DNA from 3 places in the Lysinibacillus sp. NPDC056220 genome. Region 2 is predicted to be linked to each of the others. Evidence: riboswitches for the same ligand, from Rfam matches in the RefSeq annotation. Region 2 holds a riboswitch; each other region holds the start of a gene.

Region 1 (6,145 bases), on a different contig from region 2:
ATGTATCAATGTATACAGACGCTGCTTGGACAATCCCTTGTTTAGCAGGGTGAGATACTTCTGCTGCAGCAGCAGGGTGCGCACCAGTCCCTTGACCAGCCTCGTTTGAATAGATTCCTCGTTTCACACCCCAAGCAATCGCGGAGCCAATAATACCTCCAAATATTTCTTGTGCTCCAAATGCACTTGAGAAAATTAAAGCAAAGACAGATGGTACCTCTGAAATATTCATAGCGATAATAATAATAGCCATAATAATGTAAGCTAATGCCATGAACGGTACAATAATTTGTGCGGCGTTGGCAATCGATTTAACGCCTCCAATAATGATGGCACCGAGTAAAACAACAATAATTAGTCCTGTAATCCAAGTTTCAATACCGAAGGCATTTTCAACAGCTCCTGCAATGGCATTAGATTGCACACCTGGCATAAGTATAAGCATAGCAATTAAAGCAGCTACAGCGAAAATCACTGCAAACCATTTTTGACCCATTCCTTTTTCTATGTAATAGGCCGGTCCACCACGGTATTCAGTATCCTTCTCTTCTTTATAGATTTGCGCTAAAGTAGACTCTACATATGCGGTTGCCGCACCAATGAAAGCAATTGCCCACATCCAAAAGACAGCACCAGGTCCCCCCATCCCAATAGCTGTTGCAGTACCGGCGATATTCCCTGTACCTACACGACCCGATAGAGCGATAGACATTGCTTGGAAGGAGGAAATCCCCTTTTCTGATTTCTCCCCTTTAAACATTAGCACGAACATATCTTTAATATGCCTTACTTGCAGGAACCTTGTAATGACTGAGAAAAAAAGCCCAATCAATAAAATACCATAAATAAACCAAGGTCCCCATAATATGTCATTCATTTTACCAACAACTACATCCATCTTACCCCTCCAATTTGAATTACCTTACTTTAAGTCACTATATTATTACACTTTTCAGAAAATTACAATATTATATTCAAGTAACAATAATTAAGTAAGTATCCTACTATTTAGAAGGGATCGAAACTATTTTATTATATATCCAATTCGTCTAAGAGCATTATTGATAAAATCTCGAATGTACATAAAAATCTCTTCACGCTCTACTTCATGAAATAAATTGTGATAACAATTTGCCCATTCTTTAAATTGAAATTCCGTTAACTCTTGTTGATGAAGCCAATTACGCATTTGTCGAGTTTCCGTAATTTTATCTTTTTCAGCTGTCATAATTAACATAGGCATATTAGGAAATTCGTCCTTAGGTAGCATAACTAAATTTCTCATCATCTGCTGAAGCTCACGATACCATTTCACCGAAACTACAGACATAAATGGTATATCATCCTTCATTTCTTCTCTACCCTCTACGCTACGCGTCAATTTTTCAAATGTCAGGTCATGTGTCAATTTTACATTTGCTGTTAATGCACTCAGGCTTGTTAAAGCATTTGATAATTTACCTGGTAATAGCTTCAATTGCAGCCATGGTGATGTCAAAATAATACCTGCACACTCATACTTTTTCTTTTGCATTGTATGAAGAACTAAAGTAGCGCCTAGTCCATGTCCTATTACAAAGGTTGGTAAATTATATGAAAATGCATTCTCAATCAAATTTCTTGTATATTTATTGTACAATTTGAAGTCCTCATCATGGACACGGGCAAATCTTGCATTGACACCATGATTCGGTAAATCTCCCATGACTATGTGGAAGCCTTCCAATCTTAATTTTTCTATCAGCCATGCATACCAACGGTGGTTTTCATAAGCACCATGAAGAATAGCAATCACAGCCTTTGCTTGTCCATCAGCTTCCCATTTCCACATTTACATAGTCCTCCTAAAAAATAATTACACTTTGATTATATCGAAATAACAGCTCATTTTAATTTTATATTTCCTTAAAGTTGCGTATTTGATACGATAATACTATATCTACAAAAAGAAAAGAGGCGATTCTCATGATTTATCCATTCAAAGATAAAACACCAACGATCGATCCATCTGTTTTTATTGCCGATTACGCAACCATTACTGGAGACGTAACTATTGGAGCTGAAACAACTATTTGGTTCAATACCGTGATCCGCGGCGATGTTTCCCCAACAATAATAGGTAAACGAGTAAGTATACAAGATCTTTGCTGCTTACATCAAAGTCCTAAGTTTCCACTCATTATTGAAGATGAGGTCACAGTAGGACACCAAGTAACTTTACATAGCTGTACCATTCGAAAAAAAGCCTTAATCGGAATGGGCTCCATTATTTTAGACGGTGCGGAGATTGGAGAGGGTGCATTTATTGGAGCCGGAAGTTTAGTGCCTCCTGGTAAAGTCATTCCTCCAAATAGCTTAGCATTAGGACGTCCAGCCAAAGTTGTACGAGAATTAAATGCTGAGGATAAAGAGGATATGGAACGTATCGTACGTGAATACGCTGAAAAGGGTCAGTATTATAAATCTCTACAAAAATAAAAACCTACAAAGAAATTGTACCTTCATAAAAAATTCCTCGCTTTCCATGACATTATTTGTTCAAGGAATAAGGGCGAGGTATTTTTGCAAAAAAACAAAAGGGGCAGAAAAGCCCCTTTTGTTCATAATACATTAGAATAATTTCCTAAAGACTTCAGCACTTTAGCACAATAGTTTACAGCTGTGCTTTTATGCGTAATGCGTCAGCTTTATCAGTTTGTTCCCATGGGACGTTTACATCTGTACGACCAAAGTGTCCATAAGCTGCAGTTTGTTTATAAATTGGACGACGAAGATCAAGCATTTTAATGATACCTGCTGGGCGTAAATCAAATAGCTCACGAACCCATTCTACAATTTTGCTTTCCGTCACTTTTCCTGTACCAAATGTATCTACAGCAATGGAAACAGGCTGTGCAACGCCAATTGCATAAGCCAACTGTACTTCAGCGCGTTCTGCTAAACCAGCTGCTACAATATTTTTAGCTACATAACGTGCCGCATAGGCAGCTGAACGGTCTACTTTTGTTGCATCCTTACCTGAGAATGCACCACCACCATGTCGTGCATAACCACCGTATGTATCAACAATGATTTTACGGCCCGTTAAACCAGCATCTCCTTTTGGTCCGCCAATTACGAAACGGCCAGTTGGATTGATAAAGTATTTTGTGTTTGTATCTAATAATTCGCTTGGCACTACAGGAGCAATCACGAATTGTTTTAGATCGGCCTGAATTTGTTCAAGTGTTGCTTCTTCATCATGCTGAGTTGAAATAACAATTGTATCGACACGAACAGGTACGTTATTGTCATCATACTCAATTGTTACTTGTGTTTTACCATCTGGGCGTAAATAAGCTAACTCCCCAGATTTACGAACTTCTGTTAAACGACGTGCTAATTTATGAGCTAAGCTAATTGGTAATGGCATTAACTCAGGTGTTTCATTACATGCATAGCCAAACATTAAGCCTTGGTCTCCTGCACCAATCGCTTCAATATCTGCATCTGTCATAGAACCCTCACGGGCCTCTAAAGCTTGGTCAACGCCTTGGGCAATATCTGGAGATTGCTCACCAATTGCTACAAGTACTGCTAAGTTTTCAGCATCAAAGCCATATTTACCACGTGTGTATCCAATTTCCGCCACAGTATCACGTACAATGCCTTTAATATCTACATAAGTAGAAGTAGTGATTTCTCCTGCTACTAATACTAATCCTGTTGTTACAGTTGTCTCGCACGCTACACGTGCATTTGGATCTTCTGCTAAAATAGCATCTAAAATGGCATCCGAAATCTGGTCACAGATTTTATCTGGATGCCCTTCTGTTACACTTTCTGATGTAAACAGTCGACGGTTTGTCATTTAGTTTTCCTCCTATTACTCTTACAAAAAGTATTTGTACGGTACTCATTACCCATGTCAAGTCCGCTCCTAAGGATTGAACTCTCTCAAGCCGCTGTTGTTGTCATTTCACTTTACGAGAAAAAATAACTGCTACTTAAAAACACGAGGATTTCGAAAGACCCGTCATTATAATAAGGAAAGAACTACATATACTTACCTTTACATTAATTTTTAACAATAAAAAAATCCTTTTCTCACGTTACTATACATGAGGAAAGGAATAATGACTTCGTTACCTTTCACTCTTATCGTTCAAGGGATTTTCCCTTGCATCAGGTTGGCACCAACGCATGTTGTGAAATAATACATGCAGGTTGCCGGGTTTCACAGGGCCTGACCCTCCACCAGCTCGGGATAAGAGTATCCGTTCAATTTTCATGTTACTGAAAAGGTCAATCGTTGTCAAATATTTTCTTATGTATTACTGTATAGAAAGGAAGAACAAAATTATCACCATAAAATTTTCATACTTGGGTGATGATGTAAATAGAAGAAATTTAATCCCTACAACATACCTAGCTTCTTGTGGTAACATATGTGTGGCTCAAATTTTAGACAATTTACTGTAGCATTGAATGTTTTCTACTCGAAAAACATTATTTTTTGTCAGTTTATTGAAAAGTAATAAAAACTCTAAAATAATTTCTTAATTAGTATAGATTATTTAACCCATTGTGTTATACTATTTTTGAAATTAAGAAAAAATCCCTCTAAACCAAGGGAATACTATAAAAAAGGATGGTATTTAATCGATGAATTCAGTAGAAATTGCAAACGAACTGAAGGAATTATTAAACGGCGGTAACATTAATGTTCAACTTTCAGTACCACAATTAGCAGAAAAAGCTACTTCTCGTGGTGAGGCAATGTTAACAGTAGATGGCGCAGTTCGTGCAGAAACTGGCAAATACACTGGTCGTTCACCTAAAGATAAATATACAGTAGAAGAAGAAAGCACAAAAGATCAAATTGACTGGGGTAAAGTCAATCAACCAATTTCCTCTGAAGTGTTCGATAATCTGTATGTAAAAGTAATAAAATATTTAAAAGAACGTGATGAATTATTCGTATTCAAAGGTTTTGCTGGTGCTGACAAAGATTCACAATTAAGCATCCAAGTGATTAATGAATACGCTTGGCACAACCTTTTCGCTCATCAATTATTTATCCGTCCGACTAAAGAAGAATTAGCTTCGCATGTTGCAGACTTCACTGTCATCTCAGCTCCTAACTTTAAAGCAGATCCTGCGGTTGACGGTACTGCTTCTGAAACATTCATCATTGTATCACTTGAAAAGAAAATTATCTTAATTGGTGGTACTGAATATGCTGGTGAAATGAAAAAATCTATTTTCGGAATTATGAACTACTTATTACCACAACAAGGAATCCTTTCTATGCACTGTTCAGCAAACGTTGGTGAAGCTGGCGATGTAGCATTATTCTTCGGTTTATCTGGTACTGGTAAAACGACATTATCCGCTGATCCAGACCGTAAGCTAATCGGTGACGATGAACATGGTTGGTCTGATAATGGAGTATTCAACATTGAGGGGGGTTGCTATGCAAAAACGATCAACCTTTCTGCTGAGAAAGAACCAGAAATCTACAATGCAATCCGCTTCGGTTCTGTTTTAGAAAACGTAGCTGTTGATCCAGAAACTCGTATTTGTGACTATGATGATGGCTCATTAACAGAAAATACACGTGTAGCTTATCCAATCCAATACATCGAAAATATTGTTGATCCATCTGTAGCAGGTCATCCAAAAACAATCATCTTCCTAACAGCTGATGCGTTTGGCGTATTACCTCCTATCAGCAAATTAACAAAAGAGCAAGCTATGTATCACTTCTTAAGTGGTTTCACTTCAAAACTTGCTGGAACTGAACGTGGTGTAACAGAGCCAGAACCAGTATTCTCTACTTGCTTCGGTTCTCCATTCCTTCCACTTCCTGCAACAGTGTATGCAGAAATGTTAGGTCAAAAAATTGATGAACATGGCGCACAAGTATACCTAGTGAACACTGGTTGGACTGGTGGCGAATATGGTACTGGTAGCCGTATGAAGCTTTCTTATACACGTACAATGGTACGTGCAGCTATCGATGGTAAATTAACAAATGTTGAAACGACACAAGATGCTGTCTTTGGCTTACACATCCCAACAGCAGTTGAAGGTGTACCTTCGCAAGTGTTAAATCCTCGTGAAGCATGGGCAGATAAAGCTGCATACGATGCTAAAGCTGCTG
Region 2 (6,145 bases):
TTATTAGGTAAAAAAATAATAATAATTAATAAAGCAAAAGCCAACCCAATCCATAAAGGCTTTAGATTACGCTTCGTTGCTGCTTGTTTAGGTGAAGACATATTTTCTCATCCCTTCTACGTCTACGTAAAAATGACGGTTATTATCCTTAACATCGGTCAACAAAATGTTTTTTTAAGATAAGAATTCATCCATTTATTGTATAGAATGAAAGAAAGAAAAATATGTCAGTTTACAGCTTTAATAGTAATTAAAGAGAAAATTTGTGGTCATAAAAAATACAAATCTCTCTCGGGAAATACTATTTCTTTTTCTTGAAGGCAGAAGTAACTTTAGGCTCTGTTCCATTGGTTAAACGTTTAATATTTTCAAAGTGCAAAATAATAGCAATACCAAAAAGTAGAATGGCAATAATGGTTGGGCCTAATCCAGGAATCCATAAATAAGTAGCGGTACAAAAAACGAGGTAAAACTCTAATACACCAACAATTAAATAGTTCGTTGCGAAAGATAAAATAACAAATAGAATAAGTGCAAATAAACCAATCTTCCAATCAACCGCAAGTAAAATTCCAATGATGGAGGCAGTTCCTTTTCCACCGTTGAAGCCCATATAAAAAGGGAAATTATGCCCCAAAATAACCCCTGCAGCTATCAAGTAGGTGAGGAGCCATATTTGTTCTGCTGTTAAATGTGTTGCATCTGCTAAATAAAAATGTGCACCGACGATGGCTACGACGCCTTTTCCAATATCGATAAGAGCTACTAAAACGCCATATTTCCAGCCGAGTGAAAGCGTAGCATTAGAGGCACCAGCGTTGCCATGGCCAGCTTTTTTTAAATCAACCCCGGATAAAAATTGTGCCACTTTAGAGCCGTGAATACAGCCAATCAAATAGCCAACAACTAGAAAAAAGATCACGGCTTTTACCATAAAAATACTCCTTTCAAATTTTTTTCTAAAATAGTGTATGCGTTCATATTACGTAAAAGAGCAGACAGAAGTTTCGGAAAAAATAAAATTTAGATGTTGACAGAAAAAAACTCTATGCTTATACTTTGTAACAACGATGGAAATTGAATCTCATACTCTTATCAAGAGCGGCGGAGGGATAGGCCCTATGATGCCCGGCAACCAGTAGGTGATGAACTTACTAAGGTGCTAATTCCTACAGATTCTTACTTGGATCTGGCAGATAAGGGGAGGAAAACTTGCAACCGCAACCCTCTTCTTAGCTGAAGAGGGTTTTTGTTTTCTACAGAAAAATCCTCCTCATCTCCGGTACCATCGTAAAAAAAATAACCAAATGGAGGTACACAATGACAAATTTTAAACCAGAAACACTGCTGTTACATGGTGGTCAAGAGCCCGACCCTGTGACAGGTTCTAGAACAGTTCCTGTCTACCGTTCAACTGCTTTCGTTTTTAAAGACACTGCTCATGCGCAACGTCTTTTTGCCTTAGAGGAAGCTGGAAACATTTACACACGAATTACGAATCCGACAGTGGATGTTTTTGAAAAGCGTGTGGCTTTACTAGAAGGTGGAACAGCAGCAGTAGCACTTTCATCTGGTGCAGCAGCTATTGCATTTTCTATTTTAAATTTAGCTAGAGCAGGTGATGAAATTGTAGCTGCTAGTTCTTTATATGGTGGTACGTATAATTTATTCGCTAATACATTACCAAACTATGGTATTAAAACGATTTTTGTAGATGAAACAAACCCAGAAAATTTTAAGGCTGCCATTACCGATAAAACAAAAGCTGTCTTCGCTGAAATTTACGGTAACCCAAGCTTAAAGGTTTTAGATATTGAAGCAGTGGCTAAGATAGCACATGACCACAGCTTGCCATTAATTATTGATAGTACATTTGCTTCTCCTTATGGTTCCACACCTATTGATTATGGTGCAGATGTGGTAGTTCACTCAGCAACTAAATGGATAGGTGGTCATGGTACAACTTTAGGTGGTGTTGTTGTAGACGCTGGTAAGTTTGATTGGACTAGTGGTCGATTCCCAGGCTTTACAGAGCCGGACGCTTCTTACCATGGTTTACGCTATGGAATCGATACAGCCTCTGCAGCTTTTGCTACAAAGCTACGTGTACAGTTGTTACGTGATTTTGGCCCAACATTAAGTGCAGATGCAGCTTTCAATCTATTACAAGGTTTAGAGACGCTTCATTTGCGTATCCCTAAACATAATGAAAATGCTTTAGCTGTAGCTGAATATTTACGCAACCACCCATCTGTGGAGTATGTAAATTATAATGGCCTTGAAGATTTTCCAACACATGAGTTGGCGAAAAAATATTTAAAAAATGGCTTCGGTTCAGTGCTTACCTTTGGCATTAAAGGTGGACGTGAAGCAGGACGAAAGCTTATTGATCATGTAAAGCTGTTTTCACATGTGGCAAATGTAGGTGATGCTAAGTCGCTAATTATCCATCCAGCATCTACTACGCACCAACAATTATCAGCAGATGAACTAATTCAAGCTGGTGTAACCGAATCGCTCATTCGCCTATCAATCGGTTTAGAGGCAGTGGAGGACATCATTGCAGATTTAGAGCAGGCTATTACTCAGGCAACAGCAGTAGCTGAACAAACAATAGAAGCTTAATATAGAATAGAGCGGTGAATGTTGTAGCGTTTACGTATTTTCTCATTCGAATAGCCTCATTTGGTATATGTTAAACGTTGCTACATCCACCAATTATTGCACCCGTTCATTGTCAGAACCTTTCAAAAAATAATACCGAGTATTTTTATATGCATTATTGACTTTGTTAAAACCTTGTTATATACTTGGAAATAAGTTAAGTGTACGGAAAAACCTCTTGGAAAAGGTAACTGTTTTCATAAGTGCTCCCCCACTTTTGAATAGATAGGAGAGTAGTTACATAGCCAGTGGCTACTCTTCAAAAAACTAATGATAAAGGAGTGTTTAAAATGGGTAATGTCTATAGTGCGCAAAACATTGCATCTTATTTAATTTATGAACTAAATGAAGGCCATGTATTTGTCAACAACCAATCCATTCAACACATCCTTACATTAGTAGAACGTAAATGGCAACAAATTTTTGGTCATTCAGCGTATCAGGAACAGGTATGCACAGATGATAATGGCTTTATGGTTAAGGAAGTTTATGAGACGTATGAGAAGTATGGTGTGAGCCACATCCAGCTTCCAGCAACAGAATTTTATTTGAAATATGGTACATTTCAATTAGTGGAACGTACGTATGCAATACCAAATTTTACAGAAGAAGAAATTTGTATTGTTCAACAAGCTTTAAAACAATATCGTTATCAATTGCTTTCAAAAGCGAGCTAAAAAATCCCTCATATATTTAAGCTCATTCTCTGCTGCTACAGGGAATGAGCTTTTTTTATAGCGGTTTGATTATTTAGCTGGTTTATGGGTGTCTGAACATACATATATAATAGAAGAAAGACATCATAATTTGAATGCAAAGAGTCAATATTTGTTCAAATCTTATCGAAAAACTTAAAAAACGTATAGTAAAGGGAATGAAAACGATTTCCTTTGCACGTCTAGGGAAAACAAATGTCCTTCCTAGAAAGATTTTTCTTGTGTAAAGTATATATATACGTTACAATTTTCTTTAAGTTAAATTTCGAATTATTTGAATTTGTATTTGTTCTAACATGTACTGAATAACAAAATTTACCCCAAAAATAAGGGGTGGCTAAGGCCTGCGGTTGGTGTCAAACAATTTGACACAACCCCATGGAGAGATTGGCTTGATGAAACTGCGGAATGTAAGTTGGAGGGAATAATAAGAATGGCAACTATAAAGGCAGCGATTTTAGGATTTGGAACGGTAGGTCAAGGGATCTATCATATATTAAAGGAAAAGCGAGAAGATCTTAAAAATAAATTAGGTATTGAGTTGGAAGTAGCGAAGATTTTAGTAACAGATGCTAGTCGCGAACGCGTCCCAGGCACAGCACATTTAATGACTACAAGCATGGATGATGTTTTGGCTGAACCAGGTATGCAAGTAATATTCGAAGCAATTGTGAACGAAGAGCCTGCGTATAGCTATTTAAAGCGAGCAGTAGAGCATAAATGCCATGTTATTACTGCCAACAAAGTCATGTTTGCAAAGCGTGGATTAGAGTTACAAGAGCTTGCAAAAGCAAATGGTGTTTTTGTAGGTTTTGAGGCTACAACTGCTGGAGGAGTACCTGTTATTAAAACTATGAAAAATATATTACTTGTTAATGACGTAAGTCGTATACAAGGTGTTTTAAATGGTACGTGTAATTATATTTTAACCAAAATGCGAGCTGAGGGCTGGTCATTTGAAACAGCTTTAAAAGAAGCACAAAGTTTAGGTTATGCAGAGGCAGATCCGTATAATGATATTTCTGGTCAAGATGCCTTTAAAAAGTTAATGATTTTAAGTGCCTTGGCATTTGGAGAACAACCTGATTGGGCGGATGTAGAAGTGATTGGCATAGATAGTATATCAGCTTCGCAAGTTCATGAAGCATGTGAAAAGGGTCTACGTTACCGTCATGTAGCTGAGGTAGAAAAACTAGCTAGTGGGAAAATTGTAGCAAAGGTTGGTCCACAACTGGTTGATAAAGAACATCCACTTTATCCAGTCGATGATGTGTTCAATGCAGTTGCACTAGAAACTAATTATATTGGCACTTTAACCCTAGTAGGTCCTGGTGCTGGAATGTACCCAACAGCAAGTGTGATGGTAGAAGATTATGCTGAAATCATCGGGAAAAGGGCAGGGTTTGTTGTAACGATTTAATAATTACTGTTTTATAAAGTTAACCCGCCATTCAACAATATTCTATTGTTTGAATGGTGGGCTTTTTAATCCTCGTCTTTTACGTCAATATCCTCTGGTATGGGAGTAGATCTCCATATTTCGATTTCCTCTTTAATACGCTCCAATTGATTAAAATACGTACTAAATTGCCCACTATTTATGAGAATCATATTTCCATCGAAAACGGAACGGATGCGTCCCTCATAGACTAGGCGTAATATCTGTTCTTTAGACATACCTAGTTCAATAGCTGTTTCTTCAATTGTTTTGTACATACAATCGCTCCTTTAACTGTATTTATTATAACGTTCATTTAACCGAATGCATACTTGGTGAATGAAAATAGTAAAAATGTTAATTGTTTGATTTTGGATAAATATGTATGATAAGTATGGAAGAAGGAATAAGGCGGAGGGGTCTACATGTTAAATCCATTGTTTGTATTGTTAGCAGCTATTTTATGGGGAATGACAGGAACTGCCCAAACATTTTTAGATAATAATGTATCTCCGATTGCAGTCGCCACTATTCGTTCTGCCATTGGTGGTGGGCTCCTCTTAGCTATTACAATTATTTTCCGTAAAATTAATTTCCTAAATTGGTCATGGAAATGGACGATTTTAGCTGCGGCAAGTATTGCTCTTTTCCAAGGTCTTTTCTTTTCATCTATTCGTCTAACAGGTGTAGCGGTTGGAACTGTTGCAACCATTGGAAGTGCACCAGTATTTTCAGGCATTATTGAATGGTTGATATGGAAAAATCGACCGTCTGGTATTTGGGGCCTAGCTACATTGATGGCAATCATCGGCTGTTTTTTTATTATTTATTAATAATGGAGAAGAAACTGTACAAGCGAGTGGCTTTGCTTTAGCGCTTTGTGCAGGGTTATCTTTTGCGTTTTATACAAATATTAGCAAGAAATTAATGGCGCAGGAAGATGCGTTACCAGCAGTTGCTATGACATTTTCCCTTTGTACTTTATTTTTATTCCCTTTTTCACTCTCTAATGGGTTTACCTGGTTAGAAAATATGCAAAATCTATGGACGATATTATTTATGGGAATTATGTGTACAAGTGTAGCTTATTTATTGTTCTTGAACGGTTTGCAAAAAATAAATTCATCAACAGCTGTCACTCTATCGTTAGCTGAGCCATTGACAGCCGCAATTCTTGGCGTTTTTCTAGTTGGGGAACAATTAAGTGGATTGTCCTGGTTAGGTGTAGCAATGCTATTAGGCGGCATTGTTGTATTGACAATAGGTGGGAGGCAAAGCAGGCTTCATAATAAGCTGAAACCTTAAGAAATTCTTCATTTTTTTACTA
Region 3 (6,145 bases), on a different contig from region 2:
TAAGGCTTTGTTGAGGCAGCATCTATGACTTCCCAAACATCAATGTTCATTTTATAGCACATTTGACTGAGCTCATTGACAAGGGCGATATTGATTTGGCGAAATGTATTTTCCAGCAATTTCTCCATTTCGGCAACTTTGGGACTTGTTACCGTAAATACACTAGTATGAATGACTGTTTCATAAAAACCCTTTGAAACTTCCAAACAATTAGAAGTAACACCGCCAACAACTTTGGGTGTATTGGAAACTGAAAAATTACTATTACCAGGGTCCACTCGCTCTGGTGAATAAGCTAAGAATAAATCTTGACCCACAGCAAAGCCATGCTTTTGCAAAATAGGCTGAACAATTTCCTCTGTTGTCCCAGGATAGGTCGTACTTTCAAGAATAACTAATGCATTTGCTTTAATATAACGCCCGATGTCATGTGCTGCCTCTTCTATATAGGAAATATCAGGAGTACCATCCACTGTTGTAGGAGTCGGTACACAAATAATGACGACATCTACAGAAGCAAGTTTGGAAAAATCAAAGGTTGCTTCAAAATGTTGATCTTTTAATATTTGCTGTATATTTTCTTTCGGGATATCAGCTATATAGCTCTCACCGTTTTGCAACATGGCGATTTTTTCTTGATTTTTATCAAAGCCTAAAACATGAAAACCTTTCTGGACAATTTCAATGGCAAATGGTAGGCCTACATAGCCGAGACCAATTACCCCAATTGTCGCTTTTTTTAATTGAATTTTATTTAATAAAGCTGAGCTCATCGATTTCGTGTTTATCGTCATAACAATAACTCCTTTGGCTAAACTTACATGTAATTTTTATCGCCATTTTTCCGTTATCTATTCATCCTCAATATTTAGTCATATCGAGTATTTTGCAACGTAATAGGTTATTTCTTTTCCTCATCGCCATTCTGTACAAACCCCTTTCTTCTCCACATACTTTAGTATGATTTTTTTAGTCAAAATAGATTAATAAAATCCAAATTTCACAAAAAAACTTTTCTAACAATTATATAGTACTACTCGTAACTAAACAATTTCTAAATAATTTCTTTACTCACGAAAAAACACCTACTTTTTTTCACATACACAACAAAATAATTCATTAATTATTAAGATATTTAACAAATATATTCAGAGTCACTTATTAAGCGTAAACGAAAAAGATGCTAGGCAACACTGAAGAATGTTAATAAATAGGAATTAACATTTTTCCTTTTCAGGAAGTTGCTAAAAATCCCTCACAGCATTGGCTTTCACCGATACTGGAGGGATTAGACAAACATGTAGAACAGGGGATTATAGGAGCTTTTAAATACTTGATATAGCTATTTTTATTTCCACGGAAATCGACATCCTATCGATAATCACTATTAAAAGCAGGTAAGCAACCTCAAAAGAAAAGAGTACGTAAGTAACTCAATACTTACGTACCCTTTTTTGTAGATTATTGAACAGGTACTACTGCACCTTTCCATTCTTCTAAGATAAAGTCTTGGATTTCTTTAGAAGTTAATACTTCTAATAATGTTTTAATTTCAGGTCTTGATTCATCTCCAGCACGTACTGCGATGATGTTAACGTATGGTGACTCTTTGTCTTCAAGAGAAATAGCATCTTCAATAGGGTTTAAGCCATTATCAATAGCAAAGTTAGAGTTGATAAGTACTGCGTCCCCTTCATTGTTTTCGTACATTTGTACAAGCATTTCTGGTGCTGTATTCGCATCAAATTTAAAGTTTTTAGGATTCTCTTCTATATCCTTAATTTCTGCTGCTGTTTTATCAATACCATCTTTTAATTTAATTAAGCCCTTAGCTTCTAATAATGACAGCATACGACCGTGGTCTGATACCGAGTTAGAAAGTAAGATTGTTGCGCCTTCTGGAAGGTCTTCTAAAGACTTATACTTTTTAGAGTAAATACCAATTGGCTCAATATGAACACCACCAGCATTGACGAAATCATAGCCATTGTCTTTAATTTGCAACTCTAAATACGGAATATGTTGGAAGTAATTTGCATCCAACTCTTTTGATTCTAAATCTTGGTTTGGTAGCACATAGTCTGTATATGTTTCTACTTTAAGGTCAATACCTTTCTCAGCTAAAATCGGTTTTGCTTTATCTAAAATTACTGCATGTGGTGTATTAGAAGCTCCCACTGTTAAAGTAACGTTTTCTTTACTATCTGTTTTATCACCAGATGCTGCATTTGAATCCTCTTTTTTATCAGTACCGCAAGCTGCTAATGCTAGTACAAGTATTGATAAAAATAATCCTGTTAATAACTTTTTCATGTATGACACTCCCTTTATTTTAATGAAAATATGTTAGCGGTAAGAACCGGAATAACCTCAGTTTTATTAACGTTTATCAATTTTTTCTGTAATGAAATCACCTATCCATTGGATGATAAAGACTACTACTAAGATCAAAATAGTTGCCATTAATGTCACATCTTGGCGATTTCTTTGGAAACCGTCTAGGAAGGCTAAGTTCCCGAGACCCCCTGCACCGATTATCCCTGCCATTGCTGTATAACCGACAAGTGCTACAGCCGTAACAGTAATACCCGAAATGAGTGCTGGTAATGATTCAGGGATCAGTACTTTCCAAATAATTGTGGCTGTTTTAGCCCCCATTGAACGAGCTGCTTCAATAACACCCTTATCAATTTCTCGTAGCGCAATTAATACCATACGCGCATAGAACGGAGCCGCACCGATAATTAAAGCAGGTAAAGCAGCATTGGCTCCACGGATTGTACCAAGTAAAAACTTAGTAAATGGAATTAATAAAATAATTAACACGATAAATGGAATAGAACGGAATATATTAACGAGTGACCCTGTTAAAAAACTAACAATTTTATTAGCCCATAACTGATTCGGACTAGTTAAAAACAGAACAATCCCAATGGCTAACCCTAGAATAAATGTAATAACTGTTGAAATGGCCGTCATATATAATGTTTCATATGTAGCCTGCCACATGCTATCCCAGTCTACATTCGGAAAGAGATTAGTTAGCATCTGCAATCACCTCCGTTTGCACTTCCACTGTATTTAAATAGCTTAAGGCTTCAGTCACGTTTGCTTTCGACCCATCAATTTGCACAATGAGAGTACCATATGCACCATTTTTGGTTTGCGAAATATTCCCATGTACAATGCTTACTTCCACATCGAATTGCTTTACTAGATGTGAAATAACTGGCTGTTCTGTTTTTTCACCAACAAAAATCAATTTGACAAGTTGTCCAGTTGGATAATTTGCTTTGATTTGTTCTACTGTATCCTGTGTTTCCTTTGTATTGGTAATTTGCGCTACAAATTTCTTAGTAATGGCAGCCTGAGGAGCCTGGAAAACTTGCAATACTTCTCCACGCTCTACAATTTCGCCTGCCTCCATCACTGCTACACGATGACAAATCTTGCGGATGACATGCATTTCATGAGTAATGAGGACAATCGTTAACCCTAAACGTTCATTAATATCCACCAGTAAATCAAGAATGGCATCTGTTGTCTCAGGGTCTAGAGCAGATGTAGCCTCATCACATAGTAAAACCTCTGGATTATTGGCTAATGCTCGCGCAATCCCTACACGTTGCTTTTGTCCACCAGAGAGCTGTGATGGATATGCTTGATCACGACCTTCTAGGCCAACAAGTGCTATCAATTCCTTCACCCGTGCCTCACGTTGAGCTTTTGATACACCTGCGATTTCTAATGGGAAGGCAATGTTTTCTGCAACTGTTCGTGACCAAAGTAGGTTGAAATGTTGAAAAATCATACTAACCTTTTGTCTAGCTGCTCTAAGCTTTTGACCTTTAATCGATGAAAAAGCCTGATTGTTCACTGTTACTGTTCCTGTTGTTGGTTTCTCTAAGCCATTAAGTAAACGAATCATCGTACTTTTACCAGCGCCACTATAGCCGATAATGCCAAAAATTTCACCCTTATTAATAGTCAGGTTAACATCTTTGACTGCCGTTAATTCGCCATTTGCTGTTTTGTATTTCTTCGTTATATTTTGAAGCTGTATCATAGCGAATACTCCTTTTCTTATATAAAAAAACCCCTCCACTTATAGACAAGTAGAAGGGGTCACGTATTATACGTTGAACCGTTCTCTCATCTTTCAAAGAAAAATCTTTGGGTGATTTGGCACCTTTTCACTATGTGATGGTTGCCGGGCTTCATAGGGCACTTCCCTCCGCCGCTCTTCATAAGAGTTCGATATATTTAATGTTTTAGTAATATATTTGTTACTTTACCACGCTAATAAAGTTCAGTCAATTGATTTTTTTAACAATTCGTACAAAAAAGGTACGGATTGAAAAGCATAAATCTTTTCTGTCACTTTGCCACCGTCACAAACAAGTAAGCACGGAACGCTTTCAATTTGATGCTCAAAAGCAATTTGCTCCAAAAAATTAATATTTGCTTTCCCTAGCTTTAGGTGAGGTAATAGTTGTTCTACAATTGACATCATTTTCGATGCCACTGCACAAGTACCGCACATCGGTGTATATAAATAAAACGCAGCTTTTTCTCCGGACTGTAATGCCGTTTCCCACTGCTCTTTCGACCATTCTTCCATTTAGTTCACGCAACCTTACAAAATATATTCATTATGGATTGAGAAATGCGCACGAAGTAAAATCATGGCTAACACTTTTCTAGGTGTCGTTTCTACTTCCTTATATGTTGGCATTGTCCGTAAATGCTCCGCTTCAGGATAATGTCTGTCCATTAATGCACGTAGCTTATCGCCTGAAGTATCGGCATCAAAAAAGGTAAATAGCTCATAGCCCTCATAGGGATCGATTAGCTCTTCTAATTGATGCACACCAATTGTTCCATTCGTACATAGTATTGTAACATTCTCGTTTAAAATTGGCTCAATTTGTAGCTTATCTGAGCGTCCTTCTACTATCAAGCATTTCCCATCGAACATTACGCCACCTCCATTTAGACATTCCCACTTATACGTTATTATATAATAAAAAACGCCGGTAGTTTCCGACGTTTTTTGATTATGGCTTGTCTTATTCTGCTGTCATCTCTTCGTATTGTTCTGCTGTCATAAGTTTATCAACTTCTGATGCATCAGCAGGCTCTACGACGATCATCCATGCTTTTTCATATGGTGATTCATTAACGAATTCTGGGCTATCTTCTAAATCTGCATTAACTTCAACTACAGTACCTGAGATTGGTGCATATAATTCAGAAACAGTTTTTACTGATTCTACGCTACCGAATGGATCATCCGTTTTGATTTCATCGCCAACTTGTGGAAGCTCAACGAAAACGATATCTCCTAATTCAGATTGTGCGAAGTGCGTAATACCAATACGTACTTTTCCATCTTCTACTTTAACCCATTCATGCTCTTCAGAGTAACGTAAGTCTTTCGGTGTGCTCATGCAAAAAACCCCTCCATAATTATGTAATATATTCACTTTCAGTGTGCCATACTTCTCCTATAAAAACAAGAATAAAAACGGCTATATCCAAGCTTGCTCAAAATCGGATTCTTTAAACCCTAAAGTTACTTTTTTTCCATCTGTTACGAGTGGACGTTTTATTAACATCCCATCCGAAGCAAGTAGCTCAAGCTGTTCTTCCTCAGTCATATCAGCTAGCTTGTCCTTCAAACCAAGGTCACGATATTTCATGCCTGAAGTATTAAAAAACTTCTTCAAAGGAAGACCACTGACTTGCCATAAAGCTGTTATTTCATCCTTTGTTGGCGGCTGCTCTACGATATGTACCTCTTCATAGGAAACGTCATGATCATTTAACCACTTTTGCGCTTTTTTACATGTTGTACATTTGGGATAATGGAAAAATTGAATCGTCATTAAAATGCTCCTTTGCTGTCTTTTTCTGTAGTATACCATCATAATCATCGAGAATGGTGGAACTTCGCTCATTTCCGTAAGTCTATCCATCCATTTTGTATTTTTATCCGTTACTTTGACAAATAATTTATTTGGCACAATAAAAAACTAGCTACCCACTTACGGATAGCTAGCATTTTCCTACGATTAAACGATATATTTTTCTGCTTCAATTAATTTCACAGATGCTTCACGTTTCTTCGTAATGAGGTTGTATG

The links. A riboswitch is a leader RNA that binds a small molecule or an ion and turns the genes downstream of it on or off. The one in region 2 is predicted to bind S-adenosylmethionine.
Region 1: another riboswitch for S-adenosylmethionine. It lies ahead of metK (methionine adenosyltransferase); the one in region 2 lies ahead of ACOZBY_RS17840 (O-acetylhomoserine aminocarboxypropyltransferase/cysteine synthase family protein).
Region 3: another riboswitch for S-adenosylmethionine. It lies ahead of ACOZBY_RS18190 (methionine ABC transporter ATP-binding protein); the one in region 2 lies ahead of ACOZBY_RS17840 (O-acetylhomoserine aminocarboxypropyltransferase/cysteine synthase family protein).

What each region holds. Positions count from the first base shown of each region.
Region 1 covers NZ_JBMOXD010000002.1:32,477-38,621, reverse strand. The annotation lists gene ACOZBY_RS05275 (alanine/glycine:cation symporter family protein) at 1-898, opposite strand, end outside; gene ACOZBY_RS05270 (alpha/beta hydrolase) at 1,025-1,831, opposite strand; gene ACOZBY_RS05265 (gamma carbonic anhydrase family protein) at 1,966-2,478, shown strand; gene metK (methionine adenosyltransferase) at 2,654-3,850, opposite strand; SAM riboswitch class I at 4,135-4,253, opposite strand; gene pckA (phosphoenolpyruvate carboxykinase (ATP)) at 4,645-6,145, shown strand, end outside.
Region 2 covers NZ_JBMOXD010000006.1:134,659-140,803, forward strand. The annotation lists gene ACOZBY_RS17830 (DASS family sodium-coupled anion symporter) at 1-101, opposite strand, end outside; gene ACOZBY_RS17835 (glycerol-3-phosphate acyltransferase) at 302-934, opposite strand; SAM riboswitch class I at 1,090-1,203, shown strand; gene ACOZBY_RS17840 (O-acetylhomoserine aminocarboxypropyltransferase/cysteine synthase family protein) at 1,321-2,625, shown strand; gene ACOZBY_RS17845 (hypothetical protein) at 2,955-3,341, shown strand; gene ACOZBY_RS17850 (homoserine dehydrogenase) at 3,814-4,800, shown strand; gene ACOZBY_RS17855 (hypothetical protein) at 4,866-5,096, opposite strand; partial or broken gene ACOZBY_RS17860 (DMT family transporter) at 5,244-6,123, shown strand.
Region 3 covers NZ_JBMOXD010000007.1:21,584-27,728, forward strand. The annotation lists gene ACOZBY_RS18175 (nucleotide sugar dehydrogenase) at 1-794, opposite strand, end outside; gene ACOZBY_RS18180 (MetQ/NlpA family ABC transporter substrate-binding protein) at 1,462-2,313, opposite strand; gene ACOZBY_RS18185 (methionine ABC transporter permease) at 2,380-3,048, opposite strand; gene ACOZBY_RS18190 (methionine ABC transporter ATP-binding protein) at 3,038-4,066, opposite strand; SAM riboswitch class I at 4,150-4,253, opposite strand; gene ACOZBY_RS18195 (thioredoxin family protein) at 4,310-4,621, opposite strand; gene ACOZBY_RS18200 (hypothetical protein) at 4,637-4,978, opposite strand; gene gcvH (glycine cleavage system protein GcvH) at 5,070-5,450, opposite strand; gene ACOZBY_RS18210 (arsenate reductase family protein) at 5,532-5,888, opposite strand; gene ACOZBY_RS18215 (acyl-CoA dehydrogenase family protein) at 6,075-6,145, opposite strand, start outside.